Regions from separate parts of the Aeribacillus composti genome, predicted to be linked through region 3. Evidence: predicted binding sites of a transcription regulator. Region 3 holds the regulator's gene; each other region holds the start of a gene.

Region 1 (10,442 bases), 1.3 Mb from region 3:
AAACCATATAGCAATTAGGCTAAGAGCAAGCGAACTGGCGTCACTAAGCATATGTCCAGAGTCAGAAAGAAGGGCCAGACTGTTTGTAATTAACCCCCCGAAAAACTCTAACAGCAAAATTCCAACAGTAATGAGCAATGCAATTATAAGTCCTTTTTTATTGTTTTCCCTGTTAAAGTCGTGATGGTCGTGAGAGTGGTGATGGCTGTTCATGGCCAAATGCCTCCTTACTGATGTTCAGAATGATCAATGGCTTGTTTTAATAATGAAAAAACGTGTTCGTCATTACAGGAGTAAATCAGTGTTTTTCCTTCACGGCGATACTTAATAAGTCTAAGATTTCGCAATATACTAAGCTGATGGGAAACTGCTGATTGAGACATTTCCAACACTTCGGCAATATGATTTACGCTGCACTCTTCTTGTGATAACAAATAAAGAATTTTAATTCGAGTAGGATCGGCTAACACCTTAAATATTTGCGATATATGTTCAATTGTTTCAGGTTTTAAGAAAGAATGATCTTCCGTCTTCATTCATAATTCCCTCGTTCTTTTATTATATATGAGCATATGTTCATATTTTATTGTATTTTGCATTCTGTCTTTTGTCAAGTTTAGGAAATCTGTTTAACAGTACATAATGAGGAGGGAACCTTTCAGATTGGAAATACGGTCAACTAGTTCTGAGGCATTTTCAGTGGGCTTAAGAAATCTAAGAGCTCGTTAAAAGTGACAATAGCAATGAGATAAATGAAGCAGTTTTTAAAAGATGATTGCTTCAAAGTAGATTGCAGCTGGAGAGAATTTCTAAATTGATCGTATAAGGACATTTCAGGGTACTTGCGAGCAATCATTGAGAAGTCGATTCAGTTATCTTTTTGAGAAGCTGCCAAGCATGGAAATTGAGCATTTCAATATGTTTATTTTAATTATTGACTAGCAGAAGATAACCTCTCGTTCTTGAACAGCCTTGCCTAAACGTTAACTTGGTTAATTCACGCTGTCGGCTAGCCTTCATACAGGAACAGGTGAAGCCGGGCATGAATAGCAGCTTCTGCCAGATCAAAAAATGTCGGAAAAGGGCATACTTTGTCCGGTTTAGCCGTAAAGGAATCCCTCTTATGGTAGACAGGTCTACATAAGAGGGATCATATCAAGTGAAACCTGAAGGATCTTTGTGTCAGCAGATCTAATTTTACAAGAACAAGCCGCCAATGGCGCCCGTTAAGACGATGATCCATGGAGCTATCTTCCAATAAGCGAGCATACTGAATAAAATTGCAGCAAAAGCAAAATCAATCGGACGATTAATGGAGCTTATCCAGATCGGATCATAAAAAGCGGCAATTAAAATTCCGACGACAGCAGCTTGTATGCCCATTAACGCACCATTAATCTTTGAATTGCTTCGAAGCTTTCCCCAAAACGGTAATGTACCAAAAATGAGCAGAATTGCCGGAAGAAAGATGGCGCAAGTTGCAACGAATCCCCCAGCCCATCCATTCATGACCGCTCCAATATAAGAAGCAAATGTAAACAAAGGACCAGGAACTGCCTGTGCTGCTCCGTAACCAGCCAAAAATTCTTTTTCTGTTAACATTCCTGTTGGAACAAATTCCTGTTCAAGCAGCGGGAGCACCACATGTCCGCCCCCAAATACGAGAGATCCAGAGCGGTAAAAGCTGTCGAACAAGCCGATCCAGTAAGAAGAAGTCCACACTTTTAATAAAGGAAGGAAAAGGAGAAGCCCGAAAAATAACAATAAACAGCTTGCGGCAAATCGTGTTGAAATCGGCACCTGCAACGAAGTCTGGGTGTCTTCTTCTACTTTTTTATATAATAAAAATCCAATAAAAGCCGCTAGCAACATGACGACAACTTGGGAAAAAGCATGTTGCCATAATAAAGTAACGACTAGCGCGCCTAATGCGATGGCTTTTCTCCCTCGGTCAGGGGTAAGTTTTTGTGCCATTCCAATAACAGCATGGGCGACTACAACAGCAGCAACAATCTTTAAGCCGTGAATCCAGCCGGCATCAACAATATGCAACTCTTTAAGAATAAGAGCAAAGATCATCAGTGCGATTGCAGACGGAAACGTAAAGCCGATAAAGGCGCAAAGTCCGCCTAATATTCCTCCCCGCATGAGACCGATGCCGATCCCGGCTTGACTGCTGGCAGGTCCGGGTAAAAAATGGCATAAAGCAACCAAATCTGCATAGCTCTTTTCATTCAACCATTTTCTTCTCCGAATATATTCTTCATGAAAATATCCTAAATGGGCGATTGGTCCCCCAAATGAGGTCAATCCAAGCTTTGTGGAAATGGCAAATATCTCGAACAGCGTTTTCCATTTTGATTCCTTCATGTTATCCCCCACCTTCATTATGTATTTCTTTAAAAAGCTCGTACGCTTTCGTCCGGGCTTCTTTCAGAACGGCTTTCCCTTTCTGTGTAGTTGTATAATATTTTCGTATTTTTCCTTCTACATTTTGTTCTGTTTTTTCTAACAGTCCGTCCTTTTCCATTGCGTGGAGAATCGGATAAAGAGTCCCTGCACTTATGTTGTAGCCATGACTTTTCAGTTCCTCAAGCATCCACAAGCCGAATATAGGATGTTCGCTTGCATGATGTAAAATATGAATATGTATAAAACCGAGAAAAAGCTTGCGCAACACTTTATCTTCCATTTTTACCCCCCCATTTTGAGAATCGATATCGAATTTCGATAACATTAATATTGTAAGGTTATTTATATGTACATGTCAAAATTATATTTACGAAAATATTTGACAATTGAATTGCCTTTTCATAAAATGGACATATAAAATATGAACACTTATTCATATAAACACATATACTGTATACTGCAATGTGTACTCTATTTCATTGGGGGATTAGAGAATGATTCAGTATCGGGTAAAGGGATTGTCTTGTGCAAATTGCGCAAAGAATCTGGAAGAGGAAATCCAAAAGCTTGAATATGGGGAAAATGCAAAATTAAATTTTCAATCTAGCAAACTGTATGTCAATGAAGAAATTAATATTGCTAAAGTCAAAAAAATTTTAGCATCAGATGGGGCCTATATTGAGGAAGAAAATAAACATGAAGATACACATTCTTATTTATTGTGGCTCGTTTTGCTCTCGGTTTTAGCTTTTATAGCTGCTGTTGTGTTCGAGAAAACATTATCACAATCCGCCGCTGTTACAATGTATATAATTGCTACGGTGATCAGCGGATATAAAACATTTTTGAAAGGGGCCAAAAACCTCGTTCGATTGAAATTTAACATTGACACCCTTATGACAATTGCTTTGATTGGAGCTTTTGGCATCGGAGAGTGGAAGGAAGGTGCTGTTGTTGCCATTTTATTTGGAGTGAACGAATATTTAGAGGGCTTGGGAATGGAAAAGGCCCGTCGTTCTATCGAATCGCTTTTAGAAGTTGCGCCGAATGAAGCTACGATTGTTATAGATGGTCAGGAAAAGAAAGTTTCCATTCATGACATCAAGGCAGGGGATATTGTTCTTGTCAAAGCCGGTGAAAAAATTCCATCGGATGGGATAGTGGTGGAAGGAAAAAGCTCAGTTAATGAAGCGGCCATTACTGGAGAATCTCTCCCTGTTGAAAAGGAAGCAAAAGATGAAGTGTTTGGCGGAAGCATTAATAATGAAGGAATTTTGAAAGTTCGGATAACAAAGCCATACGAAGAATCGTCTCTAGCGAAAATTTTGCATTTAGTTGAAGAAGCGCAGGAAACAAAAACGCCGACTGAGCAATTCATTAATAAGTTTGCGAAATATTATACTCCTTTGATCATGCTTATCTCTCTTGTCGTTATTTTTATTCCGCCGCTTTTCTTAGGAGTTGATTGGAGAACATCCTTATATCAAGGATTGGCAGTGTTAATTGTCGGCTGTCCATGTGCATTAGTTTTATCCTCTCCCATTGCTATCGTTTCAGGAATCACGAGAAATGCACGCAAAGGTATTCTTGTAAAAGGCGGGGTTTATTTAGAGCAATTAGGGAAAATTGGAATAATAGCTTTTGATAAAACAGGTACACTGACAAAAGGGGAGCCTTATGTAGAGAAGTTTGTAGAATATGATCCTTCTTTTTGGAGCATCATCGGATCAATTGAAAAATCCTCTACTCATCCGATCGCTAAAGCCATTATGAAAAAAATAGATGAGTTAAACGTTTCCCTTTTGGAGGCTCGCTCCGTTGTTGCAACATCAGGTGAGGGAATAAAAGCGGAGATAGACGGGAAGGAATACCGTGTCGGCAATGAAAAAACGATTCAACATCTTTCGCTCAGCGAAAATGTAAAGGAAGATATAAAGGCCTTTAAACAGGAAGGACTAACAATCGTTTTGGTTTCAGATGACAAAAACGTTCTCGGTATGGTCGGTATAGCGGATGAAATTCGACAGGAAAGCAGCCAGGTGATCCGCATGCTTCACCGAACAGGTGTGAAGAGGACTGTCATGTTGACAGGAGACCACGAAAAAACTGCTGAAAAAGTGGCGAAAAAGGTTGGTTTAAGTGAATATTTTGCAAACCTTCTGCCGGAAGAAAAGGTGGAAAAGGTAAAAGAGCTGTCTCTCTCAGGAAAAACGGCAATGATCGGAGATGGTATTAATGATGCACCTGCGCTCGCAGCTGCTGATTTAGGCATTGCAATGGGAAAAGGAACAGACAGCGCAATTGAAACGGCTGATATTGTTTTAATGCAAGATCATTTAGGAAAGCTGCCTGAAGCTATTTCAACCGCCAAAAAAGTTAATAGAATCATCAAGTTAAACATCGGGATTGCTCTAGGTTTAAAAGCCGCTGCACTGCTGCTGACGATTCCAGGCTGGCTTACGCTTTGGATAGCCATTCTGTCTGATATGGGGGCGACTGTTTTAGTGACCCTCATTAGTTTAACGATTTTATGGGAACGAAATAAAAAACTTCTAAATGAGGCTTTCAGCTAATGGCTGATCGCCTTTTTTTCTTGCATTTTTTAATATTTCTCTTCCATAAACATATGACATTTATTATAATCTTATTAATTTGACAACCTGCCGCTAATGAAAAATTGGACATAACATTTTGGACAAAATCATGGGAGGAATTGTGCATGCTTTTAGGTGCAATTGAAGCGGGCGGAACAAAATTTGTCTGTGGAATTGGAGATGAAAACGGAAATATCATCGAGCGGACTTCTTTTCCGACGACAACGCCTGATGAAGTGCTTGAACAAGTGGTCAAATTTTTTCGGGATAAAGATATTAAAGCGCTTGGAATTGGCTCATTCGGTCCGATTGATTTAGATCGCACAAGCGAAACATTCGGATACATAACATCTACTCCGAAGCTACAGTGGGCGAATATAAATCTTGTCGGAGCGATAAAAAAAGAATTCCCTATTCCAATTGGCTTTGATACCGACGTCAATGCAGCAGCGCTGGGGGAAATGAAATGGGGGGCTGCGAAAGGTCTGAATAGCTGCATTTATATGACGATCGGTACCGGGATCGGAGTCGGTGCCATCTCTGAAGGACATCTAGTACACGGGCTAATCCATCCGGAAATGGGGCATATGCTTGTTCGGCGCCATCCTGAAGATTCGTTTGCCGGCAATTGTCCGTATCACAAAGATTGTTTGGAAGGAATGGCATCCGGTCCTGCTATAGAAAAACGCTGGGGAAAAAAGGGGCAAGAATTAGAAAAAAATGAGAAAGTATGGGATTTGGAAGCGTACTATATTGCACAAGGAATTGCCAACCTTATACTCGTTTTATCGCCTAAAAAAATAATAATTGGCGGCGGAGTCGCCAAACAAAAGCAATTGTTCCCCCTTATACATCAAAATGTTCAAGCTTTATTAAACGGTTATGTTCGCCATGAAGTGGTGCTAGAAAACATTGCAGATTATATTGTTCCGCCCGGATTAGGGGATAATGCGGGACTTTGCGGAGCAATCGGTTTAGCATATGAGGCGTTTTTGGAGAATAATCAAAAATAAAGCTCAAGAACATTTATCGGCAAATAATCGTTACAGATAACCCAAGCCATAAAATAAAATCAGGCATACAAAAATGTGTACAAGAAAAGGAAACTTTCAAGAATGCAGTTAAGAACCAAAAAGAATTAGATAAAGCTAAAACTAATGCTAAAGAGAATTGATCCAAGATATTGCTCGGTGACCTAACAGCTCTTTATGTTACAGCTGAGATGATTAAGTTTAGGTGGCTGGAATCATTCATTTTTTGATAAGTGGAGTTCAGGAGTATTGCAATGTATATGCTGAAACAAAACGAATATTGAAAAATATTTTTTAATCTTTAAACAATTATTAAACATCTCTACATTTAGAGGAAGAATCAATTAAATTATATATCTTAAAAAAGACAAATTAGACTCAGGGATTTAGAAATTTATTTATTATTTAAAAACAGTATGTCTATGGGATATCTTATTATCGGGGATTAAGAAGACCTTTATAAATACATGAATGAAGAGGATATTCAACAATTTCAAAATGTAATAAAAATCTATGTATTGTCAGATGAACAGTTAAATGAAGAAGATGCAGATATTTTTAGAGAGTTTGCAATGGATTTAGTTGATGGTAAAGATTTTTGTGCATTAATACTGGATTTTCATGTAAATGGAGAATAGTTTGAAAATCTACCACTAGATCTTAAGGTGGAAGATTATCAAAAAATATTACATGCAGTAAATTCTGAATACGATATTTCATATGTAAATTTAGATCATTTGTTTTATCTATCTCAAGATTAAGAAAGAGTATCCAATAGTGAAAAAAGGCGGCTATTGGATGCTTTTTTATATGCTTAGGGTAGTCTTAGGGGGTGACCGTAAGAAAAAAGTAAATATAGTATAAAAGTTGCTTTTATAAAGGCGAATTTTTTAGCCTATGAGCTTCATTATTGCATTTAAATATAATCATAAAGCCGTTTATTTTGACTTCATCGATTTCAACTATTTCCCCTGTATCCTAGGTTTTCTGACCGCTATACATCGCATCATTTTTTATTCTTTGCATTGGCTTATTTTTCCCTTCTCTTTTGTGGTTTTGCTTGAAAGCTTTTTGAGGGCTTCAATATAATAAATGTATAACCGTTGACGAAAAGAGGTTTTTTTATGATCAAGCTTGTGTTTGCCGCATTCGCCCCTTTTTTGCTTGTCTTATTTTTCACAAGAGTTACATATAGTCATGTCGTTGGGACATTGTTGACGGCTGGTTTATTAATTGCCTCTTATTTTGCAGGTCATATGGATACTATTTATATCGCCATTTTGGATGTAGCCAGCTTAGCAGCTGGTTTTATCGCTGCCAGAAGCATGAAAAAGGATAAGAAAACATCTACTTAAACCTGTTCAACACGATTGACAGGTTTTTATTGTCTATGAAAATCAAACGTCAGTTCGTATTTTTGGTGATTCAGCCTGATTATATGTTAAAATAAAATATAAGTTTCTGAATTGGAGGATGTTCCATGGATCGGTTTGAATTAGTTTCAAATTACCAGCCTCAAGGAGATCAGCCGAAAGCTATCAAAGAGCTGGTGGAGGGAATCAGGCAAGGAAAAAAACATCAGACATTGTTAGGTGCAACTGGAACTGGCAAAACGTTTACGATATCCAATGTGATTAAAGAAGTGAACAAACCGACGCTGGTCATTGCCCATAATAAAACGCTTGCCGGACAGCTGTATAGCGAGTTTAAAGAATTTTTCCCGAACAATGCAGTTGAATATTTTGTCAGCTATTATGACTATTATCAGCCGGAAGCGTATGTTCCGCAAACAGATACGTATATTGAAAAAGATGCGAGCATTAATGATGAAATTGATAAATTAAGACATTCGGCCACCTCTGCATTGTTTGAACGGAAAGATGTTATTATTATCGCAAGCGTTTCTTGCATATATGGTTTAGGTTCGCCAGAAGAATATCGTGAGCTGGTCGTAAGTCTTCGTACAGGAATGGAAATCGAGCGCAATGACTTGCTGCGCCGTTTAGTGGATGTGCAGTATGAAAGAAATGATGTAGATTTTCGCAGGGGAACTTTTCGCGTGCGCGGGGATGTAGTGGAAATTTTCCCTGCTTCGCGCGATGAACATTGTATCCGCGTGGAATTTTTCGGAGATGAAATCGACCGCATCCGTGAAGTTGATGCTCTGACAGGCGAAATTATTGGAGAGCGGGAGCATGTAGCGATTTTCCCGGCATCACACTTTGTGACAAGAGAAGAAAAAATGAAAATTGCCATTGCTAATATTGAAAAGGAGCTTGAGGAACGGCTGCATGAACTGCGGGAGAATGGAAAGCTTTTGGAAGCGCAACGGCTCGAGCAACGGACAAGATATGATTTAGAAATGATGCGGGAGATGGGCTTTTGCTCCGGGATTGAAAACTACTCCCGTCATCTTACATTAAGACCGCCCGGTTCGACTCCTTATACGCTTTTAGATTATTTTGGAGATGATTTTTTGATCGTCATTGACGAGTCGCATGTGACGATTCCGCAAATCCGCGGGATGTACAACGGCGACCAGGCGAGAAAACAAGTGCTTGTCGATCATGGATTCCGTTTGCCTTCAGCACTTGACAACCGTCCGTTAAAATTTGAGGAATTTGAAAAGCATATGAAACATGTCATTTATGTTTCTGCCACCCCTGGGCCGTATGAGCTGGAGCATACGCCGGTTGTTGTTGAACAGATTATCCGCCCGACTGGACTTTTAGATCCAACCATTGACGTCCGACCTGTTGAAGGGCAAATAGACGATTTAATCGGCGAAATTCAAAAGCGGGTTAAAAGGAATGAGCGGGTGCTTGTGACCACATTAACGAAAAAAATGGCGGAAGATTTAACGGATTATTTGCGGGAAATCGGGATTAAGGTGACATATCTCCATTCCGAAATTAAAACGCTCGAGCGCATTGAAATTATCCGCGACCTGCGCCTTGGCAAACATGAAGTGTTGGTCGGGATCAATTTGCTCAGGGAAGGGCTTGATATTCCGGAGGTCTCTCTCGTTGCAATTTTAGATGCAGATAAAGAAGGATTTCTCCGTTCGGAACGTTCTCTTATTCAAACAATCGGACGGGCGGCTCGGAACGCAAACGGGCATGTCATTATGTATGCTGATACAATCACAAAATCGATGGAAATCGCCATAAACGAAACAAAACGGCGTCGTGCGATTCAAGAGGAATATAACCGTCAACATGGCATTACGCCAAAAACGATTCAAAAAGATATTCGCGATGTAATTAGGGCGACATATGCAGCGGAAGATGAAGCAGAATATAAAACGGAAAAGGCTGTGAAGCTGAACAAAATGTCGAAAAAAGATCGAGAACAACTGATAGCCCGTATGGAAAAAGAAATGAAAGAAGCTGCAAAAGCATTAGATTTCGAAAGAGCTGCTGAATTGCGCGATCTAATTTTGGAGCTGAAAGCGGAAGGATGATTGGATATGGCAATGGATAAAATTGTTGTAAAAGGTGCACGCGCTCATAATTTAAAAAACATTGATGTCACGATTCCAAGAGACAAGCTTGTCGTTGTAACAGGTTTATCGGGATCGGGTAAATCTTCTTTAGCATTTGATACAATTTATGCAGAGGGACAGCGGCGATATGTGGAGTCTTTATCTGCCTATGCCCGCCAATTTTTAGGACAAATGGATAAACCTGATGTCGATGCGATCGAAGGCTTATCGCCGGCCATTTCGATTGATCAAAAAACGACAAGCAGAAATCCGCGTTCAACGGTCGGAACGGTGACAGAAATTTATGACTACCTACGGCTTCTTTTTGCCCGTGTCGGGCGGCCGACATGTCCGGTGCATGGGATAGAAATTTCTTCGCAAACAATCGAACAGATGGTTGACCGGATTATGGAATATCCGGAACGGACAAGACTGCAGGTTCTTGCGCCTGTTGTGTCTGGAAAAAAAGGAATGCATGTGAAAACATTGGAGGAAATAAAAAAGCAAGGGTTTGTCCGCGTGCGGATTGACGGAGAAATGATGGAGCTTACCGATGATATTTCTCTTGAAAAAAATAAAAAACATTCCATCGATGTCGTTGTGGATCGGCTGATCGTGAAAGAGGGGATTATAAGCCGGTTGACCGATTCAATTGAAACAGCTTTAAAATTAGGCGATGGAAAAGTCATAATTGACATCATCGATGGCGAAGAGCTGCTTTTCAGTGAACATCATGCCTGCCCGATTTGCGGTTTTTCGATTGGAGAGCTTGAACCGCGGATGTTTTCCTTTAACAGCCCGTACGGAGCTTGTCATGCTTGTGACGGCTTAGGTTCAAAACTAGAGGTGGATTTGGATCTCGTTATTCCAAATAAAAACTTGACATTAAAAGAACACGCAATTGCACCGTGGGAGCCGACA
Region 2 (10,442 bases), 180 kb from region 3:
CGTCTTCCGTCTGAATGACAGCTCCTCCTAAATCTGGAAGCTTTTTAATCAAATATTCCATAATTTCCGAAGCGGGAGTAATCGGATAGGCAGCCATAAAGCGTGCACCAGCGGCAATCGCACCTAGAGCGATGGCGTCGTTTCCAATCATGAACATCCGCTTTTGACCATCCGCTTTTTCCAAATAAAGATCTGAACGGTCAAACCCTAATTCTTCTTTTAAATATTGGGCGCCTTTTCTAATCGCCTCCATGTTGTTTAAGACGACTTGTTCGCCTTTTCTTCCGTAAGTGTCTTGTACAACTTCCTGAAATAATGACGGGTCAAGATTCAAAATTGCGCTTGTTGCACCGATTGCAACCATGTTCTTCATTAAAGATGTTCCCAGCTCTGAAGCGATTTCCGTAAAAGGTACTGAATATAAGGAAACATTGCTTCCTTCAGGGATTTTCGGTCCAAACTTTGCATCGGCAAGTATAATTCCGCCGTCCCGCAATTCATGAAAATTAAAATCGATCGTTTCTTGGTCAAAAGCAACAAGAATATCTAAATCATCGCTTATCGTTCGAACTTTCTTCGTGCTGACACGAATTTTATTGTTTGTATGTCCCCCTTTAATTCGTGAAGAAAAGTGGCGGTATCCATATAGGTAATAACCAAGCCGGTTGAGCGTAATTGCAAAGACTTCTCCTGTACTTTCGATTCCTTCTCCTTGCTGCCCACCGACTTTCCATGAGAGTTGGTTTACCATTTCTATGTTACACTCCTTTGGATCTAAAATATCTTTATCATTTCCGGTATTTTAGAGGCCCACTGCCCTGTCGAAAAGTCTATGATGATGAATTATGCTATTTTTAGCCATAATAACCTTGTTCTGGCAGCAAAACCACCATACCTTAAAATTTTTGGGATAATCCTAAACGATTTCAATTTTATCCCTAAATAATCAAAATTACAAGTTTAAATGCTTGTAATGACAAAAAATTTTAAATATTCACCATTCTTTATTTCTGTATAATGAAATTATAATAAAACCGATAAATATTATCAACATTTTAAGCAAAAAACAGTCTGCAACCGAAAAGGAGTGCAGACTGTTTAGCTAATTTATTTAAACATGTTATCTCGGCTCAACAATCAATTTAATGGCTGTTCGTTCTTCACCGTCTATTTGAATATCTGTAAATGCCGGAATACAAATTAAGTCAACACCGCTCGGAGCTACAAATCCTCTTGCTATCGCTACCGCTTTTACAGCTTGATTCAATGCTCCAGCTCCAATCGCTTGAATTTCGGCGGCTCCACGCTCCCTCAGCACCCCTGCTAGCGCTCCGGCGACAGAATTCGGATTAGATTTTGCTGAAACTTTTAATATTTCCATTTCCTAGTTCCCCCTTCATTTTTTACAATGGTTCGTGAAAATTTATTGGAACAAATGCTGTTAGATGCATTGTTCAAAAGACCCATCACCTCTTGAACAATTGGTTCCATCCCATAGTTACTATATTCCCTAAAGTTTGGCAGTATTCCTGCTTATTTTTAATTTTTTTTTATTTAATTTATTCAAAATAAACGTGATCATCATTGATTAATATTCGTTTGATCGATTTCGCTTTGCCGGTTCCTTCCTCAATTTCCACTAATACGGCATTCAATTGTCCTCTGCCTTCATTGATTTCAAACCGAACAGGGAGATTCGTTAAAAATTTTTTTAATACTGCTTCCCTGTCAACTCCTAAAATACCATCATATGGTCCTGTCATCCCGACATCGGTAATAAATGCCGTTCCTTTATCTAAAATTCTTTCATCGGCAGTTTGAACGTGTGTATGAGTGCCAACCACTGCGGAAACTTTCCCATCCAAATACCAGCCCATCGCTTGTTTTTCGCTCGTTGCTTCCGCATGAAAATCAACAAAAATATATGGAGTTCTTTTCTTCGCTTCTTGAATCAATTCATCCGCTTTCCGAAAAGGGCAATCGATTGCCGGCAAAAATGTTCTTCCTTGGAGGTTTATGACTGCAAGCTCTTTTCCATCCGCTTCCACGTACACGATTCCTTTTCCTGGTGTGCCTTCAGGAAAGTTAGCCGGTCGAACCAACGCTTTTGCTTCATCGATAAATTCAAAAATTTCTTTTTTATCCCAAGTATGGTTGCCCATTGTCACTGCCTGAACTCCCAATGAAAGAAGCTTCTGGTAAATTTTCATAGTTATTCCTTTGCCATGTGCAGAATTTTCACCATTGACAATTGTTACTTCAGGATTATATTTTTTCTTCAGCTTCGGCAAATATTGTTCAACCATTTCTCTCCCTTTTGCTCCTACCACATCGCCTACAAATAAAACTTTCATGATGAATTCCTTTCTAAATGTTTATTATATAGTTTTGCATAAATTGAAAAAAAAATAAAGCGGCACATTTTCATGTACCACTTTATTTGGCATATTCAACCGCACGAGTTTCCCTAATGACGGTCACTTTAATATGTCCAGGGTAGTCAAGCTCTTCTTCGATCCGCTTGCGAATATCTCTTGCTAATCGATGAGCTTCTAAATCATCTATTGCATCCGGTTTTACCATGATGCGAACTTCGCGGCCTGCTTGAATGGCGTACGATTTTTCCACACCTTCAAACGACTCGGAAATTTCCTCCAATTTTTCAAGCCTGCGAATATAATTTTCAAGCGTTTCACTGCGGGCACCCGGCCGTGCTGCCGATAAAGCATCAGCCGCTGCAACTAAAACCGCAATTACCGATGTCGGTTCTTCATCCCCATGATGGGAAGCAATGCTGTTGATGACAACCGGGTGTTCTTTATACTTCGTTGCCAGCTCCACGCCGATTTCAACATGGCTTCCTTCTACTTCGTGGTCAATGGCTTTTCCGATGTCGTGCAGAAGCCCTGCACGTCTTGCAAGGATTTGATCCTCACCTAATTCGGCAGCCATCAATCCGGTTAAAAAGGCAACCTCTATTGAATGCTTCAGCACGTTCTGGCCATAGCTCGTTCGAAATTTCAATCTGCCTAAAATTTTGATCAAATCCGGATGAAGACCGTGAACGCCAACTTCAAATGTCGTTTGTTCTCCGATTTCCCTAATATGCTCGTCCACTTCCCGCCGCGATTTTTCCACCATTTCTTCAATTCGCGCTGGATGAATGCGCCCGTCTTGAACAAGCTTGTCAAGCGCAATTCTTGCTGTTTCACGGCGAATCGGATCAAATCCTGATAAAATAACCGCTTCCGGTGTATCGTCGATGATGAGGTCGATCCCTGTCAACGTTTCTAGAGTGCGGATATTTCTTCCTTCTCTGCCGATAATTCTGCCTTTCATTTCGTCATTTGGCAAATTCACAACAGAAACGGTCGTTTCAGCCACATGATCTGCTGCACAGCGCTGTATAGCAAGGGAAAGAATTGCCTTTGCTTTTTTGTCTGCTTCTTCTTTCGCCTTTGTTTCTGCTTCTTTCACCATTACAGCAATATCATGAGAAAGTTCCTTTTCCACTCGTTCAAGGATGATTTGTTTCGCCTCTTCACGCGATAAACCCGAAATGCGTTCAAGCTCTATTTGTCCTTCTTGCACCATCTTTTCCACTTTGCTTTCCATCTCTTCAATATGCTGTTGTCTTTCATTTAGAGAATCTTCTTTTTTATCTAGCATCGCCTCACGCTTATCTAATGATTCATCTTTTCGATCGAGATTCTCCTCTTTTTGCATTAAACGGTTTTCTTGTTTTTGAAGTTCATTTCTTCTTTCGCGAATTTCTTTTTCTACTTCCAAACGAAGCTTATGAATTTCATCCTTTGCTTCCAGAAGCGCTTCTTTTTTCGTTGCTTCAGCTTCACGCTTAGCATCTTCAAGAATTTGTTCCGCGGCGTTTTTTGCACCCGCTATTTTCGCTTCAGCAATGGATTTTCGAACAAAATAACCAACAACTGCACCGACGATTAGGCCAAGCAAAATGGAGATGATTTCAATGAGTTCCATTCTTTCACCTCCTCTTGCTATGAACTTGTCACAAAGAAAGTGTCGGCATTACACATTTACTCTCCCAATAACATTTTCCAAAAAAATATGTTAAATATATTGCAAAAATGAAAAAATATACATATCCATTTTAAATGTGGGAATAACCCTTGTCAAGTTTTCATCTTGTCGAACAAAGGATGGGGCTTTTTTTGACCAAAAAAATAAGACCGGCTACTCCGCCAGCCTTACGCTAAGATGTGCGTACATTATTCATCCAAAAGCTCGAACGTTTCCTGCCCCTCTTGCACAGGTTCATTCGTTTCAAGGCCATATGCCTTGCGAATTTCTTGCTGAATGGCATCGCGAATATCCGGATTTTCGCGCAAAAATTGCTTTGCATTTTCTCTTCCCTGTCCTAAACGCTCCTCTTGGTAAGAATACCACGAACCGCTTTTTTGTATAATATCCAATTCCGTTCCCAGGTCGATGATTTCTCCTTCTTTTGAAATCCCTTCCCCGTACATGATATCAACTTCTGCCGTTCTAAAAGGAGGCGCTACTTTGTTTTTGACAACTTTAATTTTCGTTTTGTTTCCTACCATATCATTTCCTTGTTTCAGCTGTTCAGCTCTGCGCACTTCAAGGCGGACAGATGAGTAAAATTTCAGCGCGCGTCCCCCTGGAGTTGTCTCGGGATTTCCGAACATGACGCCCACTTTTTCCCTTATTTGATTAATAAAAATCGCAATGGTTTTCGACTTGCTAATGGCTCCTGAAAGCTTCCGAAGCGCTTGTGACATAAGACGCGCCTGCAATCCGACATGCGCATCGCCCATTTCGCCTTCAATTTCCGCTTTTGGGACGAGTGCTGCGACCGAGTCAATGACAATGATGTCGACTGCACCGCTGCGAACGAGAGCTTCTGCAATCTCAAGAGCCTGCTCGCCGGTATCGGGCTGCGACAAAAGCAGTTCATCAATATTAACACCTAAATTTTGCGCATAGACAGGGTCGAGCGCATGTTCCGCATCGATGAACGCTGCTTGCCCGCCTAGAGCTTGAACTTCAGCAATGGCATGAAGGGCCACTGTCGTTTTACCGGAGCTTTCCGGTCCATATATTTCAATAATCCGACCTCGAGGATATCCGCCGACGCCAAGAGCTGCATCCAATGCCAGCGATCCGCTTGGAACTGTTGAAACTTTTCGCTCAGCCTGTTCTCCAAGCTTCATTATCGAACCTTTTCCGAATTGTTTTTCAATCTGTTTTAACGCCATTTCCAAGGCAGCTTGACGATCATGATTCAATACAATTTCCTCCTTAAAAAATTGATAGCTTCAAAATAAATATACCGTGTTTTTTCCTGTTTGCCAAGAAAAAAGGGAACATTTATTCGTTTTTTAATTTTCATTATATAAAAATTAAAAAACCGGATGAAGACGCTCATAACCGGTTTTCCATTTCCTTTATTACATTCATTACATAGTAGCAGCCATAATTTGCCGTTCTGTGCCTGATCCCTTCCCGAGTACCGGAAAGATGAAGCTCAAAGACTGCCGTCGGCCGATCGTCGATTTGAATACCGATATAGACAGTCCCAACTTCTTTTCCTTCAGAAGGATCAGGTCCTGCCACTCCCGTAAAGCTGATGCCGATATTGCTGCCGGTCAATTTTTTTATATTTTCCGCCATTTCTTTCGCACATTCAGAGCTAACGGCTCCTTTTGTTTTCAACGTTTCTTCCGACACGCCAAGAACATGCTGCTTCACTTCGTTTGTATAGCAGACAATTCCTCCAAGCACAATATTCGAAGCGCCTGGAAAATGGGTCAGCTGTTCGGAAAAAAGACCGCCCGTCAAACTTTCTGCAGCCGAAATAGTATATTGCTTTTCTTTTAGAAGCTTCATAAGCTGCTCTTGGATCGAAGTTTCACCGTGTCCATAAAAATATCGGCCAACACGGCTTAAAATCTTTTTTTCTGTTTCGTCAATCAGCTTCAGCGCAGTCGACTCATCTTCATGTTTTGCTGTCAGGCGCAATGTTACTTCGCCGTCTTTTGCCAGCGGCGCGATGGTCGGATTTGTTTGCTGATCAATCAGATCCTCTATATCTGTTTCAAGCTGAGATTCGCCGATGCCAAAGAAACGAAGTACACGCGATATGATTTTTTCTTTTAACCCGTAATGATATTGCAAAAACGGCACACCGTAGTTGATAAACATCGGCTTCATTTCTTTCGGAACGCCCGGCATTAGCAAATATGTAATTCCGTTCGCCTCTAACGCCATTCCTGGCGCCATTCCGTAATGATTTGGCAAAACAGTAGAACCTTCCAAAACTAATGCTTGTTTCCGATTGTTTTCCGACATTGTCCGTTTCGTCCGTTTAAAAAAATCCTCAATGTTTTTCATCGCCGCCTCGTCGATCACGAGGCGTTTATTCAAAATACGTGCAATCGTTTCTTTCGTCAAATCATCTTTTGTCGGGCCGAGCCCGCCGGTAAAAATGATGCAATTCGACCGTTTTTTTGCCGTTTCGATCGTATGCTTGAGCCTCTCAGCATTGTCTCCAACGACCGTATGATAAAAAACATTAACACCTATTTCAGCAAGCTTTTTTGATATAAATTGGGCGTTTGTGTTGGCGATCTGTCCAAGCAACAGTTCTGAACCGACAGCAATAATTTCAGCATTCACATTCATACAATATCCTCCACATGGTTATTTCGAATTGACAAACGCGTGTTTATTTTTCATGAAATAGTCCCATCCAGATAAAATGGTAAAAAAGAGCGCAACCCACAAAGCAATGTCTGCAAATGGAAACGAAATCCATTCAAAAGGTATATTATGTAAAAGCAAAGCGGAAATAGCCACGATCTGTGTCCATGTTTTTATTTTGCCGAGCATGTTAGCTGCTACGACTTCTCCTTCACCAGCCAGAACTAAACGCAATCCGGTTACGGCAAATTCACGGCTGATGATCAGAATGACAATCCAAGACGGAGCAGCACCTATTTCCACCAATATGATGAGAGCTGAAGAAACGAGCAATTTATCGGCAAGAGGATCTAAAAACTTTCCTAAATTTGTCACAAGTCCAAGCTTGCGTGCATAATATCCATCAATCCAATCGGTCGTCGAAGCTAAAATAAAAATGAGGGCGCCAACGACATGTTTGACAGGGATGACTTCTTCACCGACCGACCAATTTCCCCAATTAAAATCGCCCAGCATCACAATCATAAATATTGGAATTAGCATAATTCTTGATACAGTAATTCGATTTGGCAAATTCATTTTGTACCTCCACTAGCATAAAGTAAGAAAGAATAAGCCATCTCATACGATGACTTATTCATTCTTGTTATTTAAAATGATAATATCCTGCCGAACCATTTTATTCGGGTCCGTTTCATAAGAAACGGCTTCTCCATTCACTTGAATGGTCGTAAATCGAGCATCGCCTACAACGATTTTTGCTTCTTCTTCCGCTGTTACATCAACCGTTTTCTGCTCATTTTGTCGCATCATTCCTGCAAAAAACGATTTTCCTTTTCCGTTCTTCACTTCTATCCACGAATTCCCATTGGTTGAAATATCGATCACCAATTTGTCCGCATTGGACAATTCATATACGGTTTCTTTCCCTCTTACTTCTTTTACCGTCAATGTTTGCTTCGTTTCATTTTCGGCGTTCTCATCTTTTTTCTCCTCTTGTTCTGTTTCTTCAACCGAACGGTCTTTTTCATCGACAATATTATTTTGCTCTTTTTTCTCAGGCTCCACGCCAGAGGTTTCTATTTTGACGGATTTTGTATCGTCCTCCGTCTGAACGCCTTCATCTGTGCTTCCACGCTGGGAAAGCACCCAAACGATAATCGCCACCAAAATAATAACAGCGATGACGGCAAGCTTCGGCAACAGCTCTAAAAATTTGGAAGCCGGCTTTGGAAGCTCTTTATGCGTTTGAACGCGGGACAATTTCTCAGGTATCTCATCATATGTACTTGGTATTTCATTTTTATACTGTTCAAATAAAACATCCGGATCAAGGTCAACCGCTTCCGCGTATTGTTTAATAAACGCACGCACATAAAAATTCCCCGGCATGATCGAGTAGTTTCCTTCCTCAATGCCGATTAAATAGCGCTTTTGAATTTTAGTTATTTCCTGCAAGTCATCGAGTGAAATGTTTTTTTCCAGCCTAGCTTGTCTCAGATGGTTACCTAACTCGCTCAAAACGTACCCACCTTTCTAAAAATCAAATCCATTATAAATTGAGTGGCCAAACGGCTGATGATTATTTTCTACAACGTCATACGTAATTTCTTCATCAGGGTGATGTCTAAGTTCAATAATGTAGTCGAAATCATCCAAAGTATATTCGGAGCTCTGAACGAAAATATCTGGATGCTCCACGACTTTCGTTGCCGGAAGCTGCATCACTTCCCGAACTAATTGCAAATGCTGTTCAGAGCCTCTTTTCATCGTGACGATTCCATCTAAAATAAACACGTTATCTGTCCGGTATTCATCAGCAATCAGCCTTTCCCGGACAGTTTGCTTCAGCATGGTTGAAGAGAGAAAAAGCCATCTTTTATTCGCACAGACGCTCGCCGCTACGATCGATTCTGTTTTTCCGACACGCGGCATTCCGCGTATGCCGATTAATTTATGACCGTCTTGTTTAAAGAGCTCGGCCATAAAATCAACAAGAATACCAAGCTCATCGCGAACAAAACGGAACGTCTTTTTATCATCTGCATCCCGTTGAATATAAAAGCCATGACGGACAGCAAGACGATCTCTCAGCTTAGGCTGCCGCAATTTTGTCACTGTTATGTTGTCCATCGTATTCAGAATAGATTCAAGCCTTTTAATTTGTTCAATCGTTTCGCAGCGCAGAAGCATCCCGCGGCGCATATCATCAACGCCGTTAATCGTAACGATATTAATGTTCAGCATACCGAGCAAAGACGAAACATCTCCCAGCAGCCCCGGCCGGTTTTTTTGAATTTTATATTCTAAATACCATTCAGTTTTTTCCACCTTCAAAGACCCCCAAATAACACACCTATAAATTTATAATAAATCATTTTAGATAAAGAAGAAAGGATAATTGCAAGGAAAAAATAAAGGGCATCTTGGTCATTTCACCAAGTGCCCTAACTTGACAGTAATAAATGAAAAACATCCTAATGGACGCTGTCATTTTGAACAAGTTTCACCATCATGTTGGCGATTGCATGTTGCTCCTCTTTTGAAGCGACACTCCACAGATCGTGAAGAATTTTTTCTTCAGGGTTTTTCGGCTCCACTTGCTTTGCTAAATAATCACCGATTTCATACGCTAAATTGGAAATAACCTCTTGGGACAATCCGCCGCTTTCTGCTTGCTGGAGGCGATCCGCCAAAAAATCTTTCCATTGATTCCAATTTTCCAATACTGACATATGTTCCCCTCCTTTATCGTTTAATCAATTTTTATTTTCCCTTGATCATGCAGTTTTTATACGGGAGAGGGAATCAGCAGTACCATCCTCCATTGACAGCAATCACCTGACCTGTAATGTAGGAAGCTTGCTCGCTAATAAGGAATAAAACAACATTCGCGACTTCTTCAGGCTTTCCATTTCTTTCAAGGGGGATGCTGTTTTTAATATCTTCCAATTCTTCAGGAGAGAATCGATCATTCATACTTGTATCGATCATGCCTGGCGCAACGGCGTTGACGCGAATATTGGAAGGCGCTAATTCCTTCGCTAGTGCTTTCACAAAGGAAATTTGCCCCCCTTTTGCCATGGAATACAAAGCTTCACAGCTGGCTCCTGTCTGCCCCCATATAGAGGAGATGAAAAGAATGCTTCCTTTTTGTTTTCTTATCATTCCACTGACTACTTTTTGAGTAATAAAAAAAGGCGACGTGAGATGAAGCTGTATAATTTTTTGATAATCTTCCATCAAAACATCTTGAATCAGTCCGTAGTGGGAAATACCGTTAGCAAAAATAAGAGCATCTATAGAAGTTGGAATGTTTTCAAGTAATTGTTCCGTCCCGCTTTCCGATGACAAATCCGCATAAACTGGAATGATCTGATCATATAACTTCATTGCTTCTTTTAACGGTTCAATGTTTCGAAAGTATTGAGCATAAATTTGATATCCTTCCTGAGCCAATTTTTCTACAACCGCTTTTCCGATTCCTCCGCTGGCTCCAGTTACTAACGCTGTTTTCAAGATTTCCCCTCCGCAATATTATGATTTCGGCAAAACTTGGAAAACTGTTAAATAATCTTCATCAATCGCTTCTTTTAAAACTGCTTCAATCGTGTCCATGTTTACATTTTCTAAAGCTTGCACAACATCGAACAGATTCATTTCGTTAAATTGATACCGGGTAAATTGATTGGCGATAAATTCAGGAGAATTAAAAGCCCTTAAAAAAGAGCCGATTTTTTTCT
Region 3 (10,442 bases):
TCATTTTTCTCTAACTGTTGCTGTGACATGTCATTTTATCCCCCTTTAAACGTAATTTCGACAAAAATGCCGAATATCTCCCCACTTTAAACATCACACATTTAAATCTTAATATACTTTTTATGATAAGTAAATATCAATGATGTTATCAATTATTATAAGAAATGCTTATTTCACTAAAAAATTTAAATATTTTCAGTATAATTTTTCTTGCTAATGAAAACGTTCGTATAAGAGAAAAAATAGTGAAAAACTACGGAAGCTCCGCCGCTTTCAAGTCTCATCCAAATTCACTTCCTGCACAATTCGATCTAAATCGCGCTTGTACTGTTCTAAATGCTTTCTCTGCGTTTCCGATGCAACTTCCAATGCATTTTGAATTTGTTCATACGCCTCATTAATTTCCTGGCGAAGATGCTTTAGCTGATGTCCATAATCAGAACTGTTTTTCGTTAGATTGACATGTACTTTATGAACTTCCACCATTCCTTGTTGCACTGCATCAAATGCTTGTTTTTTATTTTTATGGTACGGCAAATATAGCACTCCTTTCGTTTTTTTATCTTCTATAGTGTTTTTTTCAAGAAATCAATTTATTCTAAAATGAATGAATGATTTCAAAATCATTCAAACTAAACGACGAAAGATAACAATGCTATTCTTTACTATTAAATATTAAGGAGCGATGTATATGGCAAAAGATCAAGTACAAAATGATCAAAAACAAAACGTTCAAAATCGGAAGGGACAGCCAGAGCCGTTATCTGGATCGAAAAAAATAAAAAATCGAAATCATAGCCGCCAAAAACATAACTCGGAGCATGATTTATAAAAAAATGGGGATGTTTAATTGAAATGTCCCCAAGTAGACAGCGGAAATAATAAAAATGCTTTAAGCGGCTTGAGCTCTACATTCTAATGGGCTTAAGCCGTTTAATTTTTTTGATAACGTTCGTTATTATAAAACTGAATATTCCTTAATGGTCTGTTGTAACGCTTCAAACGTTTCATATCCCTCTTTCACATTATAAGGTTCGCCAAAAAGATTCCATTGGGCCGTTATCAATGCAACGTCCAACTCTTGTCATACTATGGCTTTTAAGCATATCATAAGTCTTTCTTCAGCTTATAGACGTCCCCTTTCATCTTATAGAAATGTTGAAATGATGTTTATGTTTTCAATGAGAATTTGACTTTCTGGACAGCCGCAGTTTTGAATTTATACACGTCTTTTCTACATATTATGTCTTGCGGAAATCCTTCGTTTATGGTTTTTCTTTAACGACGAATTTTTAAGTTATATCTATTTTTCATTTAGAACAATGTTTTTATTAATAATAAAAAGTTGATGACAAATGATTGAAATGAAAGTGGAATCTATCATAAAATATAGTAAGGTGAAAATGGAAGCTTTTTTTTCAGCAAATGACAGATATTGATAATATAAAATTTTTAAGTCTGGAGGCTGTCATGAACGGGCGTTTATATGAAATGTTAATTTATCCTTCCAAATCAGGCGATATTAAAATCAGTATTTACCGTGATGCAGTTGAATACCAAGTTTTCGCGGAAATTAATGACTGCTTTTCTGTCGGCCGTCATAAAAAGAAATTAGAAGCTGTGAGACGTGCTGTAAAAGAATTGATAGATGCATATGAGTCGATTAATCCTTAACGGTTTTCATCAACTTCGCCGAAGTGCACGAATTAATGGAAATGTTAAGGCGATGGGGGTGATTTCATGCTTGAAGGCTGGTTTTTATGGTTTATTCTCATATGGGTTGTGTTTCTTATAACTATGTTATCGATTGGCGGCTTCTTCATGTTTCGCAAATTTTTGAAACGGCTGCCGAAAGAAGACGGAAAATCTGAACTTGATTGGGAAGAGTATTATATTCAACAGACTCGGCATTTATGGTCAGAGGAACAAAAGGCGTTGTTAGAAGAATTGGTTGCACCGGTTCCAGAGCTTTTCCGCGATGTTGCCAGACAAAAAATCGCAGCAAAAATCGGTCAACTGGCATTAGAAGAAAAAGCTCCATCTATTACGCAAGATTTAGTCATTCGAGGCTATATTATCGCAACTCCAAAACGGGACCATAAATTTTTAATTAAAAGACTAAAAGAAAAAAATATCGACTATTCCAAATATGAAGCACTCTTTTAAACAAAAACATAAGCCTTTCGGGGATTTGTCCCGAAAGGCTTATTTATATAGAATAAACGGTAACCTGCTTTAAACAGCCGGCAGCTATATGTATTTTTTACGTTCCGTTCAGTTGATTTTTCAGTTTTTTATACGAAATGAACATCGCAATTCTCCAAGGCACAATCATTCCAAAAGCCAGCAGCCAGAACATACCGCTTAATTCGCCAACATCGATAGACGCGCTTAAATAAGATTTTAGCAGAATTCGTACAACTAACAGACCAATCAAAATGTAAACAAAAGCTTTTGACCTTTTTAAATAGATTTCTTCTCCCCGAACTTCAAAAGTAGAGGTTTTTATTAAAAAAATCGAAAAAATCAGCCCGACTGTCAACGCCTCTAAAATTTCCATCGGCGTTATGCGGAATTGCGGAAATAAATACATAAGGGCTCCAGTGCTCATAAAGATCGGAGGCAAAATAATTTTTTTCGCTGTCGCCGGCTTTTTAGCAGCCTTTGTTCTGATCATAATTACGACAATGCCCATTAATACAGCCGTAATAGAAGACCAAATGACCATGCAGAACCATCCTTTTATTTTCAGCTTCTTTCTTTAATAATATTATAGAAAAAAAAGCAAAATGAAAAGGCTAATTCATAACTCTTTTGATGGCTTCCATCACACGATCTTCATCAAAAGGCTTTGTAATAAAATCGAGTGCTCCTGCTTCTATCGCTTCGATAACCATTTTTTGCTGTCCCATTGCCGAACATATAATGATTTTCGCATCAGGAAATTCCTGTTTAATTTTTGTAATAGCCTCAATGCCGTTCATTTTCGGCATTGTGATATCTGTGATTAATACATCTGGTTGTAATTGTTTGTATAATTGTACCGCTTCGATGCCGTTTTCCCCTTCTGCAACAACCTCAATACTATGCTTTTTCAAAATGTCCTTTAATGTTTCCCTTAAAAATTTCGCATCGTCAACGATCAATGCTTTCAAATTAATTCCACCTCAATTATCCTCGCAAACTAAATCCTTTGATATTATACTACTTTCTGTCACAAAAAAGTACCGAGAGGTTTAAAATATTGTCAAAAATCTCGTTTTTCTCTTAAATGACTAAAAATTAAAACCCGGTTGGTAAAAATATAAGAATTTTGTTCATCCAATTAATAATTTTAGTCATCCAATCAAAAAACAGCAGAATTCCCATGAAAATCATGAATATGCCTCCAATTTTCATGATTTTCACATTATGTTTTTTGATCCAATTCATCCGCCCGATGAAGAATGATAAAATAAAGAACGGTACTGCAAAGCCTAGCACATATGCTGTCATATACAGAACTCCAGAACTAGGATTGGTTGCCGCTAAACCGATTACTACCATAAGAATTGGGCCCGTACAGGGAGTCCATCCAGCTGCAAACGCCATACCAATCAGAACAGATCCAAGAAATCCGGCTGGACGATTTTTGAATTCAATCCTTCTTTCCTTCATTAAAACATCAGGTTGAAAAACACCGAGAATAACGAGTCCAAAAAAGATAATGAGGATCGCTCCTATTTGTCTTATCAGATCTTGATAGTTCAAGAAAAAGTTTCCAATCAAGGATGTGCCGAATCCCATTGCGATAAAAATGGCAGAAAAACCAACTAAAAAAAAGAAAGTATGTAATAAGCTTCTTTTTTGCAGCATAGCGTTTTCAGTTTTCAACTCATTAACCGATACCCCAGTTATATACGATAAAAAAGCAGGATATAAAGGCAAGCTGCACGGAGAAATAAACGATAAAAAACCTGCTCCAAATGCTAAAAACACATTAATTTCCGACATTTTGCTGCTCCTTCCAAAAGATTTACCTCCATCCATTCTAACAGATCATTGAATAAATGTTTAAAAGAACGTTTGACATTTTCCGCACATTATTACAATGAACCTTCTCCCGCCATGAATGACTATTTTTACAACTTCTTACAACGAAAAAAGAATTAATCTTACCTTGAGAAAGGAAAGACTAATTCTTACTTCACAATTCCGTTATAAAACAACGCATATATTAAATAGTATAGATAAAAATTACATGATGTCAAAAAATATGATTGGTCATCATGAACTAATTTAATGAAACATCATTCAATAATGCCTGAGACGAAATTATTTTAATTGATTTTGCATCGCTTTCATCATTTGATTGATTTTCTTCTGGGACGGTTTCATTCCCATTTGCATCATCATCATTTTCAACATTTGTTCGTTAATAGGTGGATTTTTCTTCAAATAATTCATCATATACTTTCGAGCGATAAAAAAGCCTAGCGCTACGCCGGCAAGTAATGCCAGAACAGCGATTAATATCGCCAGCCAAAGTTCCATCTTATTTCCTCCTTCATGTTGTCTATCATACAGTGTACTAAACCATATGACATTATACAATATTTCATTAGCAAATTTCCTCAACTTTAGACAAATTTTCTTTCTTTAATTGGACTCAGCCACCCGTATCGTTCATTTGTAAAATCCATGGCAAAAAAATAAGGATCAAATTTTCCCAATATATCAAAAAACAATAACTCACCGTCAAAGCTGCCGGTACAAATCATTTCAATATACCGTTCCTTTAAAACCATAGTAGCTTGTCCTTTTTGATTTTCCATTTGGATGGCGTGAATCGATGATACCTTTTGATAATGGTTTCGGTGAGACAAGAATGACTGAAGCAGCAAATCTATTTCTGAAATGGGAATGGCTCTTGAAATATAATTGACTTGCCTTTCCAATTGTTCAAAAATAGGATGCGTTTTCCTTGTCCAAAAAAATTCTTGATATAACTGAAAAATTTTCGATTCCCTATGATAAAAATGCTCAGCAAATTCCTTTTTTATCAAATACAAATAAAAGTGCCTCATGCGCTCACCTCATTGTTACATTCCTTTTTTGCTATTATAAAGCAAGGAATGTAAAAGGTTTGTCTTATGGTGGCGGATAGAGGCACTAATTTTGGCGATTATTTCCGAACTAATTCTTTTACTTTTTCGACAACATTTTCAACAGTAAAACCGTACTCGCTTATAATTTTTTCCCCAGGTGCAGATGCTCCAAACTTGTCGATAGCTAAGATTTCACCTTCAGATCCGACATAGCGCTCCCAGCCAAGCGAAGATGCCATTTCGATCGCAAGACGCTTCGTTACGCTGCTAGGAAGAACTGATTCTTTATAATCTTTTGATTGCTTTTCAAAACGGTCCCATGACGGCATGCTGACGACTTGCACATCAATTCCATCAGATGCAAGAATTTGTTGAGCTTTAATAGCTAATGCTACTTCTGAACCTGATGCAAGTAGAAGAGCATCCGGTTGATCCGATTTCGCCGGTGAAATGACATAAGCGCCTTTTGCAACACCTTCTTCAGCATTTTCTTTCGTACCTTTAATAGTTTCTAAATTTTGGCGCGTTAATACTAATGCAGTCGGTGTTGATTTAGATTCCAGCGCAGCCTTCCACGCAGCTCTTGTTTCATTTCCATCAGCTGGACGAATGACAGAAAGATTCGGCATTGCTCTCAAAGAAGCTAATTGTTCAATCGGCTCATGTGTTGGTCCGTCTTCTCCAACCGCTATGCTGTCATGAGTGAACACGTAAGTTACAGGGAGATTCATTAATGCTGCTAAACGAATCGCTGGCCGCAAATAGTCAGAGAAAACAAAGAACGTTCCGCCAAAAACACGTAAACCTCCATGCAGAGCCATACCGTTCAATGCTGCTCCCATGGCAAACTCTCTGACACCAAACCAAATGTTTCGTCCGCTGTAATCTTCCGCAGAAAAGTCTCCTGAACCTTTTATTGTCGTTTTGTTTGATCCAGCTAAGTCTGCAGATCCCCCAAAGAAATAAGGAACTTTTTCAGCTATTGCATTTAATACTTCTCCAGAAGAAGAACGGGTTGCAACGCTTTTTCCTTCTTCATAAAAAGGTAAAGATTGATCCCAATTTTCTGGCAATTCACCATTGATTGCTGCCTTTAACTCTTTTGCAAGTTCAGGATATTCTTTCTCATACTTTTCAAACAAATTATTCCATTCAATTTCTTTCTGCTTTCCACGTTCTTTTACATTTTTCTCAAAATGCTCATAAACTTCTGCTGGAACATAGAAATCTTCTTCAAATGTCCATGCATAGGCTTCTTTTGTCAATTTTGCCTCTTCTGGACCTAACGGCGAACCATGAACGGAAGAAGTGCCTGCTTTATTCGGCGAACCATATCCGATTGTTGTTTTTACTTCAATTAATGTCGGTCGTTGTTCATCCAATTTGGCTTCTTCAATGGCTTTCGAAATCTCTTCAATGTTGTTGCCGTCCTCAACGCGCAGCACTTGCCAGCCCATAGATTTAAAGCGCTCTTCTACATTTTCTGAGAATGATTTATTTAAATCCCCATCTAGGGAAATATCATTCGAATCATAAAGAACAATTAATCGTCCAAGCTTCAAGTGACCAGCTAAGGAAGCTGCTTCAGAGGAAATCCCTTCCATTAAGTCACCGTCACCGCATATGACGTATGTGTAATGATCAACAATATTGTATCCTTCTTTATTGTATGTAGCTGCTAAATGACGTTCTGCCATCGCCATTCCAACGGCCATTGCTATTCCTTGGCCTAATGGTCCAGTTGTTGCGTCAACGCCAGGTGTATGTCCGTATTCAGGATGTCCAGGTGTTTTGCTTCCCCATTGACGAAACGACTTAATATCATCCATGGAAAGATCATAACCCGATAAATGAAGCAAGCTGTAAAGCAGCATCGACCCATGTCCGGCAGATAAAACAAAGCGATCTCGATTAAACCAATTAGGGTTTTCAGGGTTAATGTTCATAAATTTCGTCCACAGCGCATAAGCCATTGGTGCGGCGCCCATTGGCATTCCAGGATGTCCGGAATTCGCCTTTTCAATCGCGTCAATGGATAATGTTCGAATCGTCATGATGGATAAATCTTGAATGGAATGAGTCACCATTATCATCCTCTCATCTGTATTTTCAGTTTATAATCTTATCTTTATTGTTGCAATAAGGCAACACCCATCCGTTAATGCAGCCTTTTATTTTTAAATTTTTTCAATTTTTCCGGTGTAACATCATTACCTTTCGGATCAATCACTGTAACATTTTTTAAGGTGTTTTGAAAATCCCGACGAAACGACTCTAAATATTCCTGCCTTAATTGCTGCTGCTCAAGCTTTTCCTCTTGCGTCAATCCTTCTGACTTAGACTTTTTAGATAGTTCATTAATACGGTTAAGTTTTTCTTTTGAAATCATAAGCTGAACCCCTTGTATATTTTTGCCGCGCTCTTTTATCATACTAAATGCGACCACTAATGACAACAATTATTGCTATGATTCTCCTTTTTCTGACAAAAATTGTTGATATCTGCGATGGACAGTAGCTTTTGAAACGTCATAGCCGAATCCTCTTAATGTTGCCGCTATTTCTGAAAATGTCAGGCCGTTTTTCCGCAATCGGTCAATCTCCTCGATCGGAACTTCTTTTCGCTCTCTTTTATAGGAAGAATTTCTATTCTTTAAATTTTTTTCAGGCCTGTACCCATTTTGTATAGCTCTCAACATTCCCCGCTTTATTTTCAAATTATGAATTTTTCGTTGATATTCTTCGACAATTCCTATGATTTCAAGCACCATCGTGTCTGATTCAGACAGTTCCATCTCCCCGCGATGGGCAGCGGTGAAAATTTTCACACCTTGTTTCAAAATGGAATGGACAATGGCGATTTTGGCATTCCCTCTGCCAATTCTTGTTTCATCCTGTATTAATACCGCTTCAATTTCTTTCTCCTCAATCAATTCCAGCAGTTGAAAAACCCCTTCACGATCAACATCATACCCGCTCGCTTTTTCTTCTATCACTTCAACAACTTCCATACCGTTTTCAGCTGCGAGCTTTAACAGCTCGTCCTTCTGTCTTTTCAAAGATGTTTCCTGCTCATCTTTTTCAGTGCTGACTCTTGCATAAACGACTGCTCTCATGTTAAATGCTCCTTGCGGTTATTCTTTGTTTGCCAAATATTCAGCATTGTAGTATTTATTTTTTTCAATCGGAATGACGATTGTTTCCCCCGGTTTTACAACAAGGCTTTGGAGATTGTTTCGCTCCTGAACCCATTTAACAAACTCTGAATGAGACATATTGTCATATTCTTTATATTCATCAGCGATTTTCCACAAACTGTCCCCTTCCTTCACTTGAACCTCCAAATAATGATCGAGCTCTTCCCTTTCTCCAGTATACGAAATCGCCAAAACTGCCGCCATGATGACAAGGAAAAAAGAAACGATGTAAGACCATGATAATTTATCCATTTAGAACCGCCCCCTGAAACAGAATATTTGTTCGGTTTTTTGTTTTTAAGTATAAAAGGGAACACATGTTTCTGTCAAGCAAATATTCGAACTTACGTTTGCTTTTTTGGAAAAATCATGCTATAATCGACACAAATTGATATGACTGAGGTGCTTGACATGTCAACAAAATTATCTAAGAGACAACAAGATATTTTGAACTTCATTAAGGAGGAAGTAAAAAAGAAAGGATACCCTCCCTCTGTAAGAGAAATCGGCGAAGCGGTCGGTCTTGCCTCCAGTTCAACTGTTCACGGGCATTTAGCAAAGCTTGAGAGCAAAGGACTGATTAGAAGAGACCCCACAAAGCCGAGAGCCATTGAAATTTTGGACGATGATGGCAGCCACCTTCTAACAAACAATGTGATCAACGTGCCGGTCATAGGAAAAGTGACGGCTGGTATTCCGATCACTGCCGTTGAAAACATCGAAGAATATTTTCCGCTTCCGAATCATATTGCATCAGGTGATGATCAACTTTTCATGCTTGAAGTAGTCGGAGAAAGCATGATCGAAGCAGGCATTCTGGACGGAGATTTAGTTATTGTCAGACAGCAGCAAACAGCCAATAACGGCGACATCGTTGTCGCGCTCACAGACGACAATGAAGCGACCGTAAAAAGGTTTTTCAAAGAAAAAGACTTTATACGGCTTCAGCCGGAAAACCCAACAATGGAACCGATTATTTTAAAAAATGTGACAATACTCGGAAAAGTGATCGGGCTATACCGTTCCATACACTGAATATTCGATGTCTCAAAACAGGTGAGGCATCCTTTTTCTTTTTATAAAATTTTCAAAATTCCCTCTCTTAGCGATGTTAAATTTTTAAAAATGTTTTCTAATCAATATGTATGCAGACAAGCTAGATTCAATGAAACAAATTTCAGGCGCCTTCTCCGCGCCTGCATGCAAAGCTATTATGCAACAATTCTCAACAGTCATTGTTTTTTGATTTATTTTGTTGTAGAATTTTTTATTGTAGATTTCGCTTCCTTAGCCAGTGCCGGGATGATTTACTGAATTGTTTGAATTCTTCTAACTGCTTAAATTTTAGGTATAGGAGAGGTGCTATGAATCAATTACTTATGAAACAAAGTGAACTGGAAAATGCAAAGCAATATGTCAATGAAGTATTTCAATCCGTGCAAGAAAAAAATCCGAATGAGCCTGAGTTTCTTCAAGCTGTAAAAGAAATATTTGACTCGCTTGTGCCTGTATTTGCTCAACATCCTACATATATAAAGCACGGAATACTTGAAAGAATTGTTGAGCCGGAAAGATTGATCATTTTTCGCGTTCCATGGGTGGATGACGAAGGAAAAGTGCGTGTAAACCGCGGATTTAGAGTGCAATATAATAGTGCAATTGGGCCATATAAAGGAGGCTTGCGCTTTCACCCGACCGTCAACGCCAGCATTATTAAATTTTTAGGATTTGAACAAATCTTCAAAAATTCATTGACTGGGCAGCCGATCGGCGGAGGAAAAGGCGGATCTGATTTTGATCCGAAAGGTAAATCAGATGGGGAAATTATGAGATTTACACAAAGCTTTATGACAGAGCTTTACAAACATATTGGACCAGATATTGACGTTCCTGCCGGTGATATTGGAGTTGGCGCAAGAGAGATCGGATACTTGTTTGGCCAATATAAAAGAATACGCGGCGGATTTGAAGCTGGGGTGTTAACCGGAAAAGGCATTGGTTACGGCGGAAGCCTAGCGAGAACCGAAGCGACAGGGTATGGAACTGTTTATTTTGTTGAAGAAATGCTTAAAGACCATGGATTAAGCTTCAAAGGAAGCACAGTTGTTGTCTCTGGTTCTGGGAACGTTGCCATATATGCGATTGAAAAAGCAACACAA

Evidence for each region. The regulator LexA, encoded in region 3, represses DNA repair genes until DNA is damaged. The targets are predictions, from matches to a motif close to CGAACATATGTTCG.
Region 1: a site for LexA is predicted at 7,436-7,449, ahead of uvrB (excinuclease ABC subunit UvrB). Genes of this name have one in related genera too.
Region 2: a site for LexA is predicted at 5,361-5,374, ahead of recA (recombinase RecA). Genes of this name have one in related genera too.

What each region holds. Positions count from the first base shown of each region.
Region 1 is NZ_CP134501.1:712,346-722,787, forward strand. It holds gene RI196_RS03425 (cation diffusion facilitator family transporter) at 1-213, opposite strand, end outside; gene RI196_RS03430 (ArsR/SmtB family transcription factor) at 228-536, opposite strand; gene chrA (chromate efflux transporter) at 1,198-2,370, opposite strand; gene RI196_RS03440 (PadR family transcriptional regulator) at 2,372-2,692, opposite strand; gene RI196_RS03445 (heavy metal translocating P-type ATPase) at 2,907-4,985, shown strand; gene RI196_RS03450 (ROK family protein) at 5,132-6,019, shown strand; gene RI196_RS03455 (hypothetical protein) at 6,505-6,675, shown strand; gene RI196_RS03460 (CsbA family protein) at 7,162-7,392, shown strand; gene uvrB (excinuclease ABC subunit UvrB) at 7,518-9,500, shown strand; gene uvrA (excinuclease ABC subunit UvrA) at 9,507-10,442, shown strand, end outside.
Region 2 is NZ_CP134501.1:2,157,521-2,167,962, forward strand. It holds gene RI196_RS10370 (2-oxoacid:acceptor oxidoreductase subunit alpha) at 1-751, opposite strand, end outside; gene spoVS (stage V sporulation protein SpoVS) at 1,121-1,381, opposite strand; gene ymdB (2',3'-cyclic-nucleotide 2'-phosphodiesterase) at 1,560-2,354, opposite strand; gene rny (ribonuclease Y) at 2,437-3,996, opposite strand; gene recA (recombinase RecA) at 4,245-5,255, opposite strand; gene RI196_RS10395 (competence/damage-inducible protein A) at 5,422-6,675, opposite strand; gene pgsA (CDP-diacylglycerol--glycerol-3-phosphate 3-phosphatidyltransferase) at 6,700-7,278, opposite strand; gene RI196_RS10405 (helix-turn-helix domain-containing protein) at 7,333-8,220, opposite strand; gene RI196_RS10410 (YmfK family protein) at 8,236-9,030, opposite strand; gene RI196_RS10415 (DUF3243 domain-containing protein) at 9,177-9,434, opposite strand; gene ymfI (elongation factor P 5-aminopentanone reductase) at 9,508-10,221, opposite strand; gene yfmH (EF-P 5-aminopentanol modification-associated protein YfmH) at 10,237-10,442, opposite strand, start outside.
Region 3 is NZ_CP134501.1:1,974,902-1,985,343, forward strand. It holds gene acnA (aconitate hydratase AcnA) at 1-29, opposite strand, end outside; gene RI196_RS09550 (hypothetical protein) at 274-537, opposite strand; gene RI196_RS09555 (small acid-soluble spore protein P) at 692-832, shown strand; gene RI196_RS09560 (hypothetical protein) at 1,471-1,674, shown strand; gene RI196_RS09565 (DUF2621 domain-containing protein) at 1,741-2,166, shown strand; gene RI196_RS09570 (CcdC family protein) at 2,264-2,728, opposite strand; gene RI196_RS09575 (response regulator) at 2,799-3,155, opposite strand; gene RI196_RS09580 (cytochrome c biogenesis CcdA family protein) at 3,283-3,993, opposite strand; gene RI196_RS09585 (YneF family protein) at 4,315-4,533, opposite strand; gene sirA (sporulation inhibitor of replication protein SirA) at 4,620-5,051, opposite strand; gene tkt (transketolase) at 5,165-7,174, opposite strand; gene RI196_RS09600 (DUF896 domain-containing protein) at 7,246-7,476, opposite strand; gene RI196_RS09605 (YneB family resolvase-like protein) at 7,552-8,202, opposite strand; gene yneA (cell division suppressor protein YneA) at 8,221-8,535, opposite strand; gene lexA (transcriptional repressor LexA) at 8,695-9,318, shown strand; gene gdhA (NADP-specific glutamate dehydrogenase) at 9,648-10,442, shown strand, end outside.